DNA from 4 places in the Rhizobium sp. NZLR8 genome. Region 2 is predicted to be linked to each of the others. Evidence: predicted binding sites of a transcription regulator. Region 2 holds the regulator's gene; each other region holds the start of a gene.
What was found. The regulator LexA, encoded in region 2, represses DNA repair genes until DNA is damaged. The targets are predictions, from matches to a motif close to TGTTCNNNNTGTGTTCNG.

Region 1 (3,769 bases), on a different contig from region 2:
GACATGCTTTAGATGGCGGCCACGCGACGTTTCGCGCGGCCTGCCCTCTGCGTACGTGCCGTTACTTGGTCGGTGCGTTCAGGCCCCAGAGGACGCCGAACGGGTCGCGAAGCTGGCCGTAGCGGTCGCCCCAGAACATCAGTTCGACCGGCATGACGACCTCGGCACCGGCGGCGACAGCGCGCTCCCACCAGAAATCGATATCGTCGATAACCAGCTGGATGGCGAAGCCTTCATGGCCTTTGAAGGGATGGCCGTATTCGGGATAGGCATCCGACAGCATGAGGGAACTGCCGTTGATGTAGAGATGCACATGCATCGTCCGGCCGCTCTCGTCGACCGGCACGATATAGGCTTCTTCGGCGCCGAAGGCTTTTTTGTAGAATTCCGCGGCTTTGACCGCGCCACCGACCGTCAGATAGGGAAGTAGGCCATTCTTGACCGGCGGCATCTTGACCGGATTGTTTTCCGTCGTCGCATCCATGCTCGTCCTCCATTCGTTGTGAAGCGCCGGCAGAATGCCCGGCTGCTTCAAAGACGTATGATGGAAGCATGATGCGACAATGTCGGTCGGCTTTTTTAGCGAGAGCTGCTCAGAGATCGATAATCGTGCCGCGGCCGTCGTTCCAGATGCGCATCTCCGGCTTACCGTTGTTTGCCTTGGCGCGGACTGGAGCGGGCTTCATCTTCATCGAAAGCGCGCGTCCGACCATGAGCACGGTCAGGATGCCGCCGACGGCAAGCGTCACCGAGAAGGTGAAAAGCAGCATGGCCACGAAAACGGTGGCGCCGGCAAGCATGAAGAAGATGGAGCGAATGTTCTGCATGGGTTTGAGACCTTTCTTCGGAAAGGAATGTGGTCCTTCTTTTTCCTCTCTGCAAGGCAAGCATGGCTTTTTGTTGTTCTGCGCGTCGTTCCGGGGCGGGCTGCTTGCTTCGGCCTTCAAAGCTTGGCACTAATTCAGCCATGAGCCGAAACCCAGCGACCCGCTCCGTCCGCCTGCGCCGTTCGGTGCTGAGTGTGCCCGCCATCAATCTGCGTGCCCTCGAAAAGACCCATGCGGTCGATTGCGATGCGGTGATCTTCGATCTCGAAGATTCCGTGGCGCCGGAAAAGAAGGGGCAAGCGCGGGAAAACCTGAGGCGCTTCTTTTCGGATCGGCCGCTCGAAAACAAGGAGCGGATTATCCGCATCAACAGCCTGTCATCGGATTTCGGGCCGGCGGACATGGAGCTGGTGACGGCGCTTGGTCCCGATGCTGTGCTGCTGCCGAAGGTCGACGAGCCGCAGGATATCACTGATATCAGCGACTTTCTCTTCGAAGCGGATGCAGCGGAAGATCTGCGCATCTGGGCGATGATCGAGACGCCGCGCGGCATCCTGAATGCAGCGGCAATCGCGGAAGCGGGACGCACGACGGGCTCGCGGCTCGATTGCCTCGTCGTCGGGCTCAACGACCTGCGCAAGGAAACGGGCGTGCTGGCCCAGCCGGGGCGGACCTATCTCGTGCCATGGCTGATGCAGGTCGTCCTGGCGGTCAGCGCTTACGGGCTCGATGCAATCGACAGCGTCTTCAACGATTTCAGGGACGAACAGGGTTTCGATGCCGAATGCCTGCAGGGCCGGGCCATGGGTTTTGCCGGCAAGATGCTGATCCACCCCACCCAGATCGAGCCTGCCAACCGCCATTTCGGCCCGGATCCGGCGGCCATTGCGGAAGCAGAGGCGATCATATCAGCCTTTGCCGACCCCGCTTCCGATGGTTTGAACGTCATCAATTCAGGTGGGCGGATGATCGAGCGGCTGCATCTTGTCCAAGCCGAAGCTCTGGTTCATAAAGCTCGCCTGATTTCTGCAAGAAAGCCCGCCTGATGAAACTCTACCGCTTCCTGACCGGTCCCGACGATGCTTCCTTCTGCCACAAGGTCACCGCCGCCCTCAACAAGGGCTGGTCACTGGAGGGCTCGCCGACATATGCCTTCAATGCCGCGACCGGCGCGATGCAGTGCGGCCAGGCCGTCGTCAAGACTGTCGAAGGCAAGGATTACCATCCCGAGGTGAAGCTCTCCGAGCAATAGCTCGTTCTGCCGGACACCCGGCTTCAGCGATCGGCGGCTTCCTCGGCGCTTTCCTCGATCCGCTCCATATCATCGTCGCTCAGCCCGAAATGGTGGCCGATTTCGTGGATCAGGACGTGGGTGATGATGTCGCCGAGCGTCTCGTCATTCTCAGCCCAGTAATCGAGAATAGGCCGCCGATAGAGGCGGATGCGGTTGGGCATCTCGCCGGTTTCCACTGTGAAACGTTCGGAAATGCCCCTGCCCTCGAAAAGACCAAGCAGATCGAAAGGGGTTTCCAGCGCCATGTCCTCGAACACGTCGTCATCGGGGAAATCTTCGATCTCGATCGTCAGGTTGGTGGTCAGCTGGCGGAATTCTTCCGGCAGATGGCTGTAGGCCTCCATGGCCAGCGACTCGAAGGCGCTTATCGTCGGCGCATGGCGGTCCCGCCAATCATCGCTCTGGTCTATGCGGGCCATGAATAATCCTTCCTTTGCGGGCCATATAGAACCTTTATCGCCGATTTTCGAGTGCGGAATCAAAGGCAGGAATAAATTCATATAAAATGGCCGTTGACTCTTCATTAGCTCTCTGGAATCTATAAGAACATAACAGGAACAAGACGGATTGGAGAAACGCCATGGCGCAGCACGCCCTGGCGCGCGAGCGGCTTTTTGCGCTCCGCGAAACCATCGCCAGACTAGAGGGGAAGCCGGCGCCGGCGCTTGCGGCGGCCGAGCGGGAAACCCTGGCGGAAGGCGGCAAGGCGCCCCGGAGATGCATTCTGCCGCCGCTGGCGTTTGGGGTGGAATGTCTTGATGAGGCGCTGGAAGGCGGTCTGCCGCTCGATGCAATCACCGAATTCCGCTCGATTTTGTCTCGCGATGCAGGTGCTGCCAGCGGGCTGGCAATGGCTGTCGCAGCGCGGCTGCAGAAGCAGGAAGCGGATGCCGGCAGGCTTTCGCCGTTCCTCTGGATCGGCGATGCTGTCGGCACGCTGGAGGCCGGCCGTCCCTATGCCCCCGGGCTTCTGGATTTCGGGCTGAGCCCGGAGCGGTTTCTCCATGCGGCGCCGCGCAAGCTGGACGAGGCGCTCTGGCTGGTGGAGACGGCGGTGGAAAGCGCTGCTTTTTCGGCCGTCATCTTCGAAGTGCGCGGCAATCCCGCCCATTTCGGTCTGACCGAAAGCCGCAGGCTCAGCCTTCGGGCGCGTGCTGCCCGCCGTCCGCTCTTTATTGTCCGTCAAGCCGGGGCGGAGGAGGCGAGCAGCGCGGCCTTCCGTCTGCATGTCGAGCCGGCCCCGTCCGGTCTGCGGCCATTGCCGGATGGATCGAAGCTTTCCGGCAGCATCGGCAATCCGATTTTCCGTCTGACGCTGGAGAAGAGCCGTAACCCGGCCCCGCTCTCCTTTTTTCTGGAGTGGAACCCCCATGAACGCGAATTTCTCCCTGTCGCCGAACCAAACCTCGTTCGTCCTCCAAGCGAACAGTCAACGGATTCTAGCGCTCAGCTTCCCGCATCTGCCAACGGACCGAATCGCCCGCAGGCGGTGGGGGCTCTCCTGGCGTTCGAAAGGGCGTCCTGAGACGCCGCCTATCGTCTGTTCCGGCAAGCTCAACAATGCGATGCGGCTGACGGCTCTGGACGAGTTGGCCGAGAGGCTGGGCCTGAAGAAGGAGCAGGGCGTTGCCGAAGCGCGCGCCATGTA
Region 2 (3,769 bases):
CGGTGACGGCAAAGAGGATAGCCCGGCCGCGCAGGCCGCGGTCGGCGGATGCGACGGCGATCTCGAAATAGGCCTCCAGCCCTTCCGGCGTCATCAGGCTGATTTTCGCATTCGGCGCCGCGATATTAACGCCGAAACCGGTTTTCTCGACGGCCGATTGCGCCGTTGCAAGGCTGACGAAGGCGGCGAATGCAGAGGGGTCCGGCGCGCAAAGCGCGATCTCGGCAATGCCGGTGACGCCATTGGCATGCGTCTCTAGCGCACCGCGATCGGCCGGCAGAGGATTGATGCGCTCAACACAGAAGAGGAAGAAATCCGGCGCGCGCAACTCAGCGGCAAAGGCCAGCTTGAAGCCGGCCATGGTCTCGGAACCGTCCGGCATTTTCATCGGCCGGCTGAACTGCAGCATGTCGCCGGCGCTCGATCCGCTGCCGACGAAGCTCCGATGAGCGCGGCCGGCATCCCCGGTGCCGAACGCCACCGCCGAAAGCCCCTCCTCGCCACAGCGGAAGCGGAAGGCCCGATTGCGGGCGGTGAAGACATTGCCTTGCCGCGCCGATGCCTCGCTCTCCTCGCGGCTGGCGATACCGAGCGGCTCCAGATAGGTCTTGTCGGCAAAGAAGACGCAGGCATTCTCCGTTCCGAAGGGATGGCGGGCATCGGCGGCAACGGTGAAGCCAAGCTTGCCGAGCCTTTCGCGCGCCAGGTCGATATTGACAACGGGCAGCACGACATGATCCAGCGGGTGCGGTTTGGCCGAGTGCTCGTTCATGATATCCCTCCCTGAAACGCCAAGAGGGTGCGACAGCGCCACCTTCAATGCAAGACATGTGCGCCAATCCGGCGAATGAAAATAAAAAACTCAACGAGTTGGCGGCAAGTTTTACGGAAATTTAGCTACTTGCGGAACACATATGGAACATATAGTGTTCTGTTCTGGATTTGTTTCAATCAAGGGGTCACACGTCGATGCTCACGCGCAAACAACAGGAGCTCCTGCTTTTCATTCATGAGCGCATGAAGGAATCCGGCATTCCGCCCTCTTTCGACGAAATGAAGGATGCCCTGGATCTGGCCTCGAAATCCGGCATTCATCGTTTGATCACAGCGCTTGAAGAGCGTGGCTTCATTCGCCGCCTACCGAACCGCGCCCGGGCGCTCGAGGTCATCAAGCTTCCGGAGGCCTACAGCCCGAGCATCCAGCCCCGGCGCGGCTTTTCGCCAAGCGTCATCGAGGGCAGCCTCGGCAAGCCGCAGCCGGTCGCCGCCCCCGCTCCTGCAAAACCGGTCGCCGATAACGGCAACTCCGTCTCCGTGCCGGTCATGGGCCGGATCGCTGCCGGCGTTCCGATCTCGGCGATCCAGAATAACACCCACGACATCGTCGTTCCCGCAGACATGCTCGGCTCCGGCGAACATTATGCGCTGGAGGTCAAGGGCGATTCGATGATCGACGCCGGCATCTTCGACGGCGACACGGTAATCATCCGCAACGGCAGCACCGCAAGTCCCGGCGACATTGTCGTTGCCCTGGTCGATGACGAAGAAGCGACGCTCAAACGTTTCCGCCGCAAGGGCGCCTCGATCGCGCTGGAGGCTGCCAATCCGGCTTATGAGACCCGGATTTTCGGGCCGGACCGCGTCAAGGTGCAGGGCAAGCTCGTCGGCCTCATTCGCCGCTATCACTGACATTGGAGAGGCCGGATTCGGCAAAACTGTTGCTGCGCCAGTCATAGGCGCGATGGCGCTTCCATGGGCGCGACAGGGTTTCGAATGCGGTCACGACCTCCAGGCCGGCATCGGCGAAGCGCAGCTCGACGGAGCCAGTCCTGCGCAGCGTCTCACCGGTAAAGAGCGTCGCTCCTGATCGGCAGCTGTTGAACCGCAGGCGGACCGACGTCACGACGATATCCGCCGCGTCGCAAGCCGGACCGAGATAGGCAGCGTTGTCGATGACGGCAACCACATGACCATTGCCGAGCCTTGATGTGCACCAGGCCTTTTTGACGCAGGAAAAGCGGTTTGCTTCACCACCGGCGACAGCCGCCCGCATCGCCGCCCTCGCTTCATTCTGCTGATCGCGGGAAAGCCTGACGCGGCGGTCGTCTCCCTCCGGCGGGACAGCGGGACCATCCAGCATTTTCGGCGGGAAATGCGTCGGCAGGACAAGTGCTCTCTGCCACTGATCGAAGATGAAATCCGGCGGGTTTTCGCGGTTGGAAGCGATTGCCGCAGCCGCGACCACTGCGACGAGACTGCCATCCTCCGAAATCACCAGATCCGGCGCCCGGGGAAGCGGCAGAAGCAGCACGCCGAGCGTAGAGACGGCGATAATCGATGTGCCGATATGGCGCAGCCGGGTGCGCAGCAGCGTCAGCAGCAGAAAGCCGGCCACGGCGACAGCGAAATACCAAGCCGGCAAGCGGCCGATGCCGATATCACCGCCCCAACCGGACACCGTTTTGGCGACCGCAATCACCAGGTCGAGGCCGAGGCCGACCACCTTCCAGAGCGGAACGTCCAGACCGAACGGCATGAGCAACATCGCCAGCAGCCCGGCCGGCATGACGATGAAGGAGATGATCGGCATCGTCGCGAGATTTGCCGGCAGCCCGTAAGCGGTCAGGCGATGAAAATGTTCGATCGAAAACAGCGCCGTGGAAAAACCGCCGATCAGCGAGGTCAGGAAGACGCCGCCGAAGAAGCCGGCGACGGCAACGACCGGTCGGAAGACCGGCAGTTTCAGCAAGGCGTTTTCGCGGACGCGCCGGTCCTTCCACAGTTGATAACCCGATACGAGTGCCAATGTCGCGGCAAAGGACATCTGGAAGCTCGGGCCCAAGACTTCGGACGGCGAAATGGCGATGATGACGAGCGCCGAGAGAACGACATTGCGCAGGCTGATCGACGGCCGGTCGAAGAAGACGGCGACCAGCATGATCGCCATCATGATGAAGGCACGTTCGGCCGAGACCCCGAAGCCGGAAATCAGGTAGTAGGCGGTGACGGCGCTGAGCGCGCCGGCGGCGGCGATCTTCTTTGTCGGATAGGCCTGAGCGACGCCCGGAAAAAGGCTGAGCAGCATCCGGAAGCCGACGAAGAAGATGCCGGCCGACAGCGCCATGTTGAGGCCGGAGATCGCGACAATATGAGCAAGGCCGGACTGGCGCAGCGCCTCCGTCGTCGCATTCGAGATGGCGCGTCGCTCGTCGGTCACCAAAGCAGCGGCAAAAGCGCCGGTGTCGCCGGGCAGGATCGATCGTATGCGGTCGCCAATGCTACTGCGCAGGCGGTAAAGCCATTCCAGCAGAGCTGCCGATGTCGATCTGGCAGCCTGCGGACCCGCCTCCAGATCCTTCTCTGGCGCACCGTAGAAGAAGCCGTTGGCGCCGATGCCATCGAAATAGGCACCGAAGGAGAAGTCGTTGAGCTCGGGAAGTGCGGGGCCTGCCGGCGGCGTCAGTCGTGCCCTGCCGGTGATGAGGTCGCCGATGTCGAAAGGCATGTCGGCGCCGCGGACGATCGCGGTTATGCGTCCCGGCGGCCGCTTCAACTCCGGCGCCTCCGTGCCGGTGACGGCAAGAATGTAGCGCCAGCGCCCACGGCCGTCGCCTTCTCGCCGCTCGACTCGGCCGGTCACTGTCGTCGTCACCGAGGAATCGAGGATCACCGTCGAAGCCCGCCAGCTCTCGAATTGTGCGCAGAGCATGCCGCCGGCCACGAGTGCAGGCGCCAGCAGCGTCGCCCGCAATGCCGCCCGGCTGCGGCC
Region 3 (3,769 bases), on a different contig from region 2:
GATCTTCAATCCGCAGGTCTATTTCCTCAGCCAGCTGCCGGCCGAGATGGATCTCAGCGAAACCATCTCGATCGTCGTCATGGCGCTGACGCTCTCCTTCATCGCGACCATCTTCCCGGCCTGGCGCGCCTCCAGGCTCGATCCGGTGCAGGCCCTGCGCTACGAATAAGGAATGCCGCCTTCATGAAACGCAACGTCGTTCTCAAGCTTACCGGCGTCGAGCGCCATTACGGGCAGGGCGATACGCTGCTCCCGATACTGAAGAGCGCGGATTTCTCGCTGTCGAAAGGCGAGATCGTCGCTCTCGTTGCTCCCTCCGGCACGGGCAAGTCGACCCTGCTGCATGTCGCCGGCCTCTTGGAACATCCCGATGGCGGTGAAGTCAGCATCAACGGCCATGCCTGCGACGGCCTGAGCGATGAGAAACGTACCGCGATCCGCCGCAGCGAGATCGGCTTCGTCTACCAATTCCACCACCTGTTGCCGGAATTTTCCGCACTCGAGAACATCATGATGCCGCAGCTGATCGCTGGGCTGTCCTGGAAGGAGGCCGGTGAGCGGGCGGGCCAGCTTCTCGATTATATGCGCATCGGCCATCGTGGCGCCCATCGCCCTGGCGAGCTTTCCGGCGGCGAGCAACAGCGCGTCGCGATCGCCCGCGCCGTCGCCAATGCGCCGAGCTTGCTTCTTGCCGACGAGCCGACCGGCAACCTCGACCCGGAAACGGCAAGTTACGTCTTCGATGCGCTGGAAGCGCTGGTGCGCCAGTCCGGCCTCGCGGCCCTCATCGCCACCCACAATCACGAGCTCGCCCGCCGCATGGATCGGCGCGTGACGATCGCGGATGGCAAGGTCGTCGATTTCTAGAGCATGTCGCCCGGACGTGTGCAGCGGTTCCGGGATAACGCTGCAAAATCTAACGCGGCGATTACGGGATGACCAGCCCGCCGCGATAATCGAGCATATAGGCCTTCTGGCCGTCTACCATGATGCATTCGTGGCCGCTGAACCGCTCGCAACCGCCTTCGCTGCGGTCGAGATAGCGGCCCGTTGGATGATCGAATTCCATCCCGCCGAGAAAGCGCCCCTGCCGATACATGGCTGAAAGTGCCGCTTTGATCACCGCCCCGGCGGTAGCGCCGTCGATGAGATCTGGTGCGACGATCCAACCGAAATAGTTCATCACCCACACGGGCTCGCCGGCAAACCACACCACCTCCTGTCCGGCGAAATCGGTGCCGCCGAAATAGCTGTCGAGATAGCGCCAGTCGCCGCGCTCATAGCCCATATCGTGGGCACCCGGCCGGCAGGGCGCGCGCGGCACGCCGCTGCCGCCATAGGTCGCAGCCTTCGCCTCCACGACGAATTCGTTCAGCATCGCAATGTCGAGCATGTCGTTCTCCTCTCGGCCGGATGCTGGCAAATATGCAGTGATCTGTAAAGAACAAAAAAAGAACATCAGCCGAGACAAGCGGGTCGTCTTGAGAGGAGGTCGGCCGTCTGGCGACCATGTCACGATCTACGGCAGATCGCGAAACAACATCGCTCCTCATCAGATCGCGTCCCGGACCTTACCGAATCGCAATGCGCATCCCGGGATTTTCTAACGCAAGAAAGAAGGAAAAGATTCCTGTTGACAACGGAACAAACATCGAACAAATTGAAAACATAACAAGTAAAGGAGAGCCAAATGACTGACATGATCCGTGATATCGCAGCATTCACCTCCATCGCAATGTTCGTTGCCAGCTTCTCGCTCATCGTCATGGCAATCTAAACTTTTCAGGGGACCGCATGGCAATCATGCGGTCCGGACGCGGGACTTCTTCTGGACATCTTCGCCCTCTATGCCGACAATGCGTCCGATTCATTCGGGTGATTGGGAAGGCATGGCATGGCGGATACGGCAAAGGGTTCAACGGCTGAGGTGACCGGCGGCACGCCGGGCTTCATCCACCTGAGGGTCCACTCCGCCTATTCGCTTCTCGAAGGCGCCTTGCCGCTGAAGAAGATCCTTTACAAGGCGACCGGCGACAGCCAGCCGGCGATCGCCATTACCGACACCAACAATCTGTTCGTCGCGCTGGAATTCTCCCAGAAAGCGATGGAGGAGGGCCTGCAGCCGATCATCGGCTGCCAGGTCTCGATCGACATGGAAGACGGGCTGGAAACGGAAAAGCGCGGCGGCCAGCAGGCCCTGATCAAGCTGCCGTCGATCGTTCTTCTCGCTGCCACCGATGCCGGTTACGAACGGCTCGTCGACCTCGTCAGCCGCGCCTATCTCGGCGGCGAAAGCAACCAGGCCATTCATATCAAGGCCTCCTGGCTGGAAGAGGCCGGCACAGAAGGGTTGATCGCCCTGACCGGCGCCCTGACCGGGCCTGTCGACGTGGCGATCAAGGAGGGCCATGCAGCCCAGGCGGAAGTCCGGCTGCTTGCGCTGAAGCGTCTCTTTGGCGACCGGCTCTATGTCGAGCTGCAGCGGCACGGTACCTACGACAAGCGCCATGAGCAGAGGATCGTCGGGCTTGCCTATCTCAACGACCTGCCGCTGGTTGCGACCAACGAGGCCTTCTTTCCGACACGCGACGATTACGACGCCCATGATGCGCTGATGGCGGTCGCCCACAATGCCATCGTCTCCGACGATAGCCGCTTTCGCCTGACCCCGGACCATTATCTGAAGAGCCGGGCCGAGATGGCCAAGCTCTTCGCCGATCTGCCGGAAGCGCTGGAAAACACCATCGAGATCGCCAAGCGTTGCTCCTTCGTGCTGAAGACGCGAAAGCCGATCCTGCCGCGCTTCACCGGTGCGACCGACGATCCCGAGGAGGCCGAACGCGCCGAGGCGAGCGAACTGCGCCGCCAGGCAGTCGAAGGGCTGGACATGCGGCTTTCGACGCTCGGCATGTCGCCGGGTTACGAGGAAAAGGAATATCGCGAGCGACTGGATTTTGAACTCAGCGTCATCGAGCGCATGCGTTTTCCCGGGTACTTCCTGATCGTTGCCGACTTCATCAAATGGGCCAAGCAGCAGGATATACCGGTCGGCCCGGGCCGCGGTTCGGGCGCAGGTTCCCTGGTCGCCTACGCGTTGACGATCACCGACGTCGATCCGCTGCGGTTTTCGCTGCTCTTCGAGCGCTTCCTCAATCCGGAACGCGTCTCGATGCCGGACTTCGACATCGACTTCTGCCAGGACCGCCGCGAAGAGGTGATCCGCTACGTCCAGGCCAAGTATGGCCGCGAGCAGGTGGCGCAGATCATCACCTTCGGTTCGCTGCAGGCGCGCGCCGCCCTTCGCGATGTCGGCCGCGTGCTGGAAATGCCTTACGGCCAGGTAGACAAGATCTGCAAACTCGTGCCGAACAATCCGGCCAATCCGACGCCGCTGTCCAAAGCGATCGAGGAGGAGCCGAAGCTGCAGGAGGAGGCGGCGAAGGAGCCGGTCGTCGCGCGCCTGCTCGACATTGCCCAGAAGATCGAGGGGCTTTACCGCCATGCCTCGACGCATGCCGCCGGCATCGTCATCGGCGACCGCCCGCTTTCCAAGCTGGTGCCGATGTATCGCGATCCGCGCTCCGACATGCCGGTCACCCAGTTCAACATGAAATGGGTAGAGCAGGCCGGCCTGGTCAAATTCGACTTTCTTGGCCTGAAGACGCTGACGGTGCTGAAGGTCGCGGTCGATTTTGTCGCCAAGCTCGGCGTCAAGGTCGATCTCGCGGCGATCCCTCTCGACGACAAGAAGACCTACGAGATGCTGTCG
Region 4 (3,769 bases), on a different contig from region 2:
ATAGATCGCGGAATTGCCGTGCGGATGGAATTTACCCATCACGTCACCGGTGACGCGGGCGCATTTGACGTATTTCTTGTTCCAGTCGATGCCAAGCTCGGACATGCCGTAGAGGATGCGCCGGTGCACGGGCTTCAGGCCGTCGCGCACGTCGGGCAGCGCGCGGCTAACGATGACGCTCATGGCGTAATCGAGATACGACCGCTGCATTTCCTCCATGATGGAGATGGGCTCGATGCCTGGCGGGAGCTTCCCGCCGCCGGGGGGTGTTTGCTCAGTCAAAACAGATCACGATCTCTTCTAGAATCACTTGAAGATTTATAGCGGAAAGCCCGTTGCAGCGCCAATTTCACCGGGCGTTTTGAACAGGCTTTTGCGGCTTAAAGAGGGTAAAACATGCAAGTTGCGCGGCCGAACCGGACAAATCCGCCGCGGGCCGCCGCGGGATATTTGCCAAATCGGAATCGCCGCTTCACAATCATAAAACCACGCATAAAAACCACCCGACTATATGGGGTTCCGGAGAGACGATGGCAAGCGCCGACCAATTGATCAACGCCTTCACGACGCTGCTGGTCACCATCGATCCGCCGGGGCTCGCACCGATCTTCCTGGGGCTGACGATGGGCATGAGCCGCGCCCAGCGCACGCAGGTGGCGCTGCGCGGCTCGGTTATCGCCTTCATCATCCTCGCCGTCTTCGCGCTGTTTGGGGCCGGCGTACTCGGCGTGCTCGGGATTTCGATCGGCGCCTTCCGCATCGCCGGCGGTCTGCTGCTGTTCTGGATCGCCTTCGAGATGGTCTTCGAAAGACGCCAGGAACGCAAGGAGAAGGCCACCGAAGCGGCCATCACCAAGGATCACATCGAGAATATCGCCGTCTTCCCGCTAGCCTTGCCGCTGATTGCCGGCCCGGGCGCCATCTCGGCGACGATCCTGCTTGCCGGCACGCTCGCCACCTCCATCGGGAAAGCCCAACTGATCGGCGTCATTGCCGCCAATCTGCTGCTGACCTTCCTAATGCTGCTGATCGCCGAACGGCTGGACCGTTTCCTCGGCGTCACCGGCCGGGCAATTCTGACGCGGCTTCTCGGCGTTATCCTCGCGGCCCTTGCCGCACAGTTCGTCGTCGACGGGGCGAAATCGGCGTTCAATCTGATCAGCGCAACGCCGCACTGAAAACGGCATCCGCCGCGAGATCAAAGAAAAAGAGCATGACGCCGTTAAAGACGTCATGCTCTCGGATAAATCATAAACCACGAACGGCCGATCAGAACGGGATGTCGTCGTCGAGATCCCGCGAGAAGTTGCCACCGCCGCCACCGCCGCGGCTTGGCGATGATGAGGGAGCCGGGGCGCCGTAGTCGTCGCCATAATCATTGCTGCTGCTGCCGCCACGGCCGCCACCGGAGCTTGCACCGCCGCCTTCACCGCGGCCGTCGAGCATGGTCAGCGTCGAACCGAAGCCCTGCAGCACCACTTCCGTCGAGTAGCGGTCCTGTCCCTGCTGGTCCTGCCACTTACGGGTCTGCAACTGGCCTTCGATATAGAGCTTGGCGCCCTTCTTCACATATTGCTCGACGACCTTGCACAGGCCCTCGTTAAAGACGACGACAGTGTGCCATTCGGTCTTTTCACGACGCTCGCCGGAATTGCGGTCGCGCCAGGTCTCCGAGGTCGCAATACGAAGATTGGCGATCGGCCGGCCATCCTGGGTGCGGCGGATTTCCGGGTCCGCACCGACATTTCCGATCAGAATTACCTTGTTTACGCTACCAGCCATGCTCTCACCCTACCTGCCGCCCTGCCCGGCGGCGTTTCAATCGATCGGCGCACCTTAAACCATCAACGACCGCCGATGCGCATGGGCGGCACTTAATCCACATATTTCTCCGTCAGAACACCGCATGCATCCATCAGGATTTTTGTTCTTTCTTTGTTCTAGTTTATCCGTATGATCCTGTCAACAGAATCGAAAACCTTCAGTGTTGCGGACATTCAGCCTCGACTCGCCGTTCGGCATCACTAAATAAGGGCTGTTATCCCAAAGGACCAAGCTGAGACGATGAGCGAACTGAAGACGATCTCCATCCGCGGCGCGCGCGAGCATAATCTCAAAGGCATCGATCTCGATCTGCCGCGCAATAAGCTGATCGTCATGACCGGGCTTTCGGGCTCCGGCAAATCCTCGCTTGCCTTCGACACGATCTATGCCGAGGGCCAGCGGCGCTATGTCGAGAGCCTCTCGGCCTATGCCCGGCAGTTTCTCGAGATGATGCAGAAGCCCGACGTCGACCAGATCGACGGACTGTCGCCGGCGATCTCGATCGAGCAGAAAACCACCTCGCGCAACCCGCGCTCGACGGTCGGCACCGTGACCGAGATCTACGACTATATGCGGTTGCTCTTTGCCCGCGTCGGCGTGCCCTATTCACCGGCGACCGGCCTGCCGATCGAAAGCCAGACCGTCAGCCAGATGGTCGACCGCGTGCTCGATTTCGGCGAAGGCACCCGTCTTTATATTCTCGCGCCGCTCGTGCGCGGGCGCAAGGGCGAATACAAGAAGGAACTGGCGGAGCTGATGAAGAAGGGCTTCCAGCGCGTCAAGGTCGACGGCCAGTTCTACGAGATTGCCGAGGCGCCGGTGCTCGACAAGAAATACAAGCACGACATCGACGTGGTGGTCGACCGCATCGTCGTGCGCTCGGATGTCTCGGCCCGCCTAGCCGACAGCCTGGAAACCTGCCTGAAGCTCGCCGACGGGCTGGCGGTCGCCGAATTCGCCGACAAGCCGCTGCCGCTGGAAGAGACCTCGGCCGGCGGTTCGGCCAACAAGTCGCTCAACGAGACGCATGAGCGCGTGCTGTTTTCGGAAAAATTCGCCTGCCCGGTTTCCGGCTTCACCATTCCGGAGATCGAGCCGCGACTGTTCTCCTTCAACAATCCCTTCGGCGCCTGCCCGACCTGCGACGGCCTCGGCGCCCAGCAGAAGATCGATCGCGACCTGATCGTGCCCGAGCCGGAACGGACGCTGCGCGACGGGGCGATCGCGCCCTGGGCCAAGTCGACCTCGCCCTATTACAATCAGACGCTGGAAGCGCTGGGCAAACATTACGGCTTCAAGCTCGGCACCCGCTGGAACGATCTTTCCGACGAGGCCAAGGACGTCATTCTCAACGGCACCGACGACAAGATCGAATTCCATTATGCCGACGGCGCCCGCTCCTATACGACGCAGAAGAATTTCGAGGGCATCATCACCAATCTCGAGCGGCGCTGGAAGGAGACCGATTCCGCCTGGGCGCGTGAGGACATCGAGCGCTTCATGTCGGCAGCACCCTGCCCTTCCTGCAACGGCTTCCGCCTGAAGCCGGAAGCGCTCGCGGTGAAGATCGCCACGCTGCATATCGGCGAAGTGACTGCCATGTCGATCCGCGTCGCCCGCGACTGGTTCGAGACGCTGCCGGCCAGCTTCAACGCCAAGCAGAACGAGATTGCCGTGCGCATCCTCAAGGAAATCCGCGACCGGCTGCGTTTCCTCAACGATGTCGGCCTGGAATATCTCAGCCTGTCGCGCAATTCCGGCACGCTGTCGGGCGGCGAAAGCCAGCGCATCCGGCTGGCCTCGCAGATCGGCTCGGGGCTGACCGGCGTGCTCTATGTGCTCGACGAGCCTTCGATCGGCCTGCATCAGCGCGACAATGCCCGGCTGCTCGACACGCTGAAGCACCTGCGCGACATCGGCAACACCGTCATCGTCGTCGAACATG

Region 1: HJB89_RS33230 (ImuA family protein) is a predicted target of LexA. The motif match lies at 2,664-2,681, and genes of this name have one in related genera.
Region 3: dnaE (DNA polymerase III subunit alpha) is a predicted target of LexA. The motif match lies at 1,641-1,658, and genes of this name have one in related genera.
Region 4: uvrA (excinuclease ABC subunit UvrA) is a predicted target of LexA. The motif match lies at 1,926-1,943, and genes of this name have one in related genera.

The regions. Positions count from the first base shown of each region.
Region 1 is NZ_JABDVY010000005.1:111,258-115,026, forward strand. Features, by position in the region: gene HJB89_RS13575 (glyoxalase/bleomycin resistance/extradiol dioxygenase family protein) at 62-484, opposite strand; gene HJB89_RS13580 (hypothetical protein) at 594-827, opposite strand; gene HJB89_RS13585 (CoA ester lyase) at 968-1,873, shown strand; gene HJB89_RS13590 (DUF1737 domain-containing protein) at 1,873-2,079, shown strand; gene HJB89_RS13595 (metallopeptidase family protein) at 2,103-2,540, opposite strand; gene HJB89_RS33230 (ImuA family protein) at 2,702-3,646, shown strand; gene HJB89_RS13600 (DNA polymerase Y family protein) at 3,657-3,769, shown strand, end outside.
Region 2 is NZ_JABDVY010000007.1:213,824-217,592, reverse strand. Features, by position in the region: gene HJB89_RS17910 (VOC family protein) at 1-772, opposite strand, end outside; gene lexA (transcriptional repressor LexA) at 970-1,689, shown strand; gene HJB89_RS17900 (ComEC/Rec2 family competence protein) at 1,670-3,769, opposite strand, start outside.
Region 3 is NZ_JABDVY010000003.1:580,384-584,152, forward strand. Features, by position in the region: gene HJB89_RS10320 (lipoprotein-releasing ABC transporter permease subunit) at 1-169, shown strand, start outside; gene HJB89_RS10325 (ABC transporter ATP-binding protein) at 184-867, shown strand; gene HJB89_RS10330 (DUF5680 domain-containing protein) at 929-1,393, opposite strand; gene dnaE (DNA polymerase III subunit alpha) at 1,895-3,769, shown strand, end outside.
Region 4 is NZ_JABDVY010000014.1:70,053-73,821, reverse strand. Features, by position in the region: gene gyrA (DNA gyrase subunit A) at 1-282, opposite strand, end outside; gene HJB89_RS25715 (MarC family protein) at 531-1,178, shown strand; gene HJB89_RS25710 (single-stranded DNA-binding protein) at 1,270-1,782, opposite strand; gene uvrA (excinuclease ABC subunit UvrA) at 2,065-3,769, shown strand, end outside.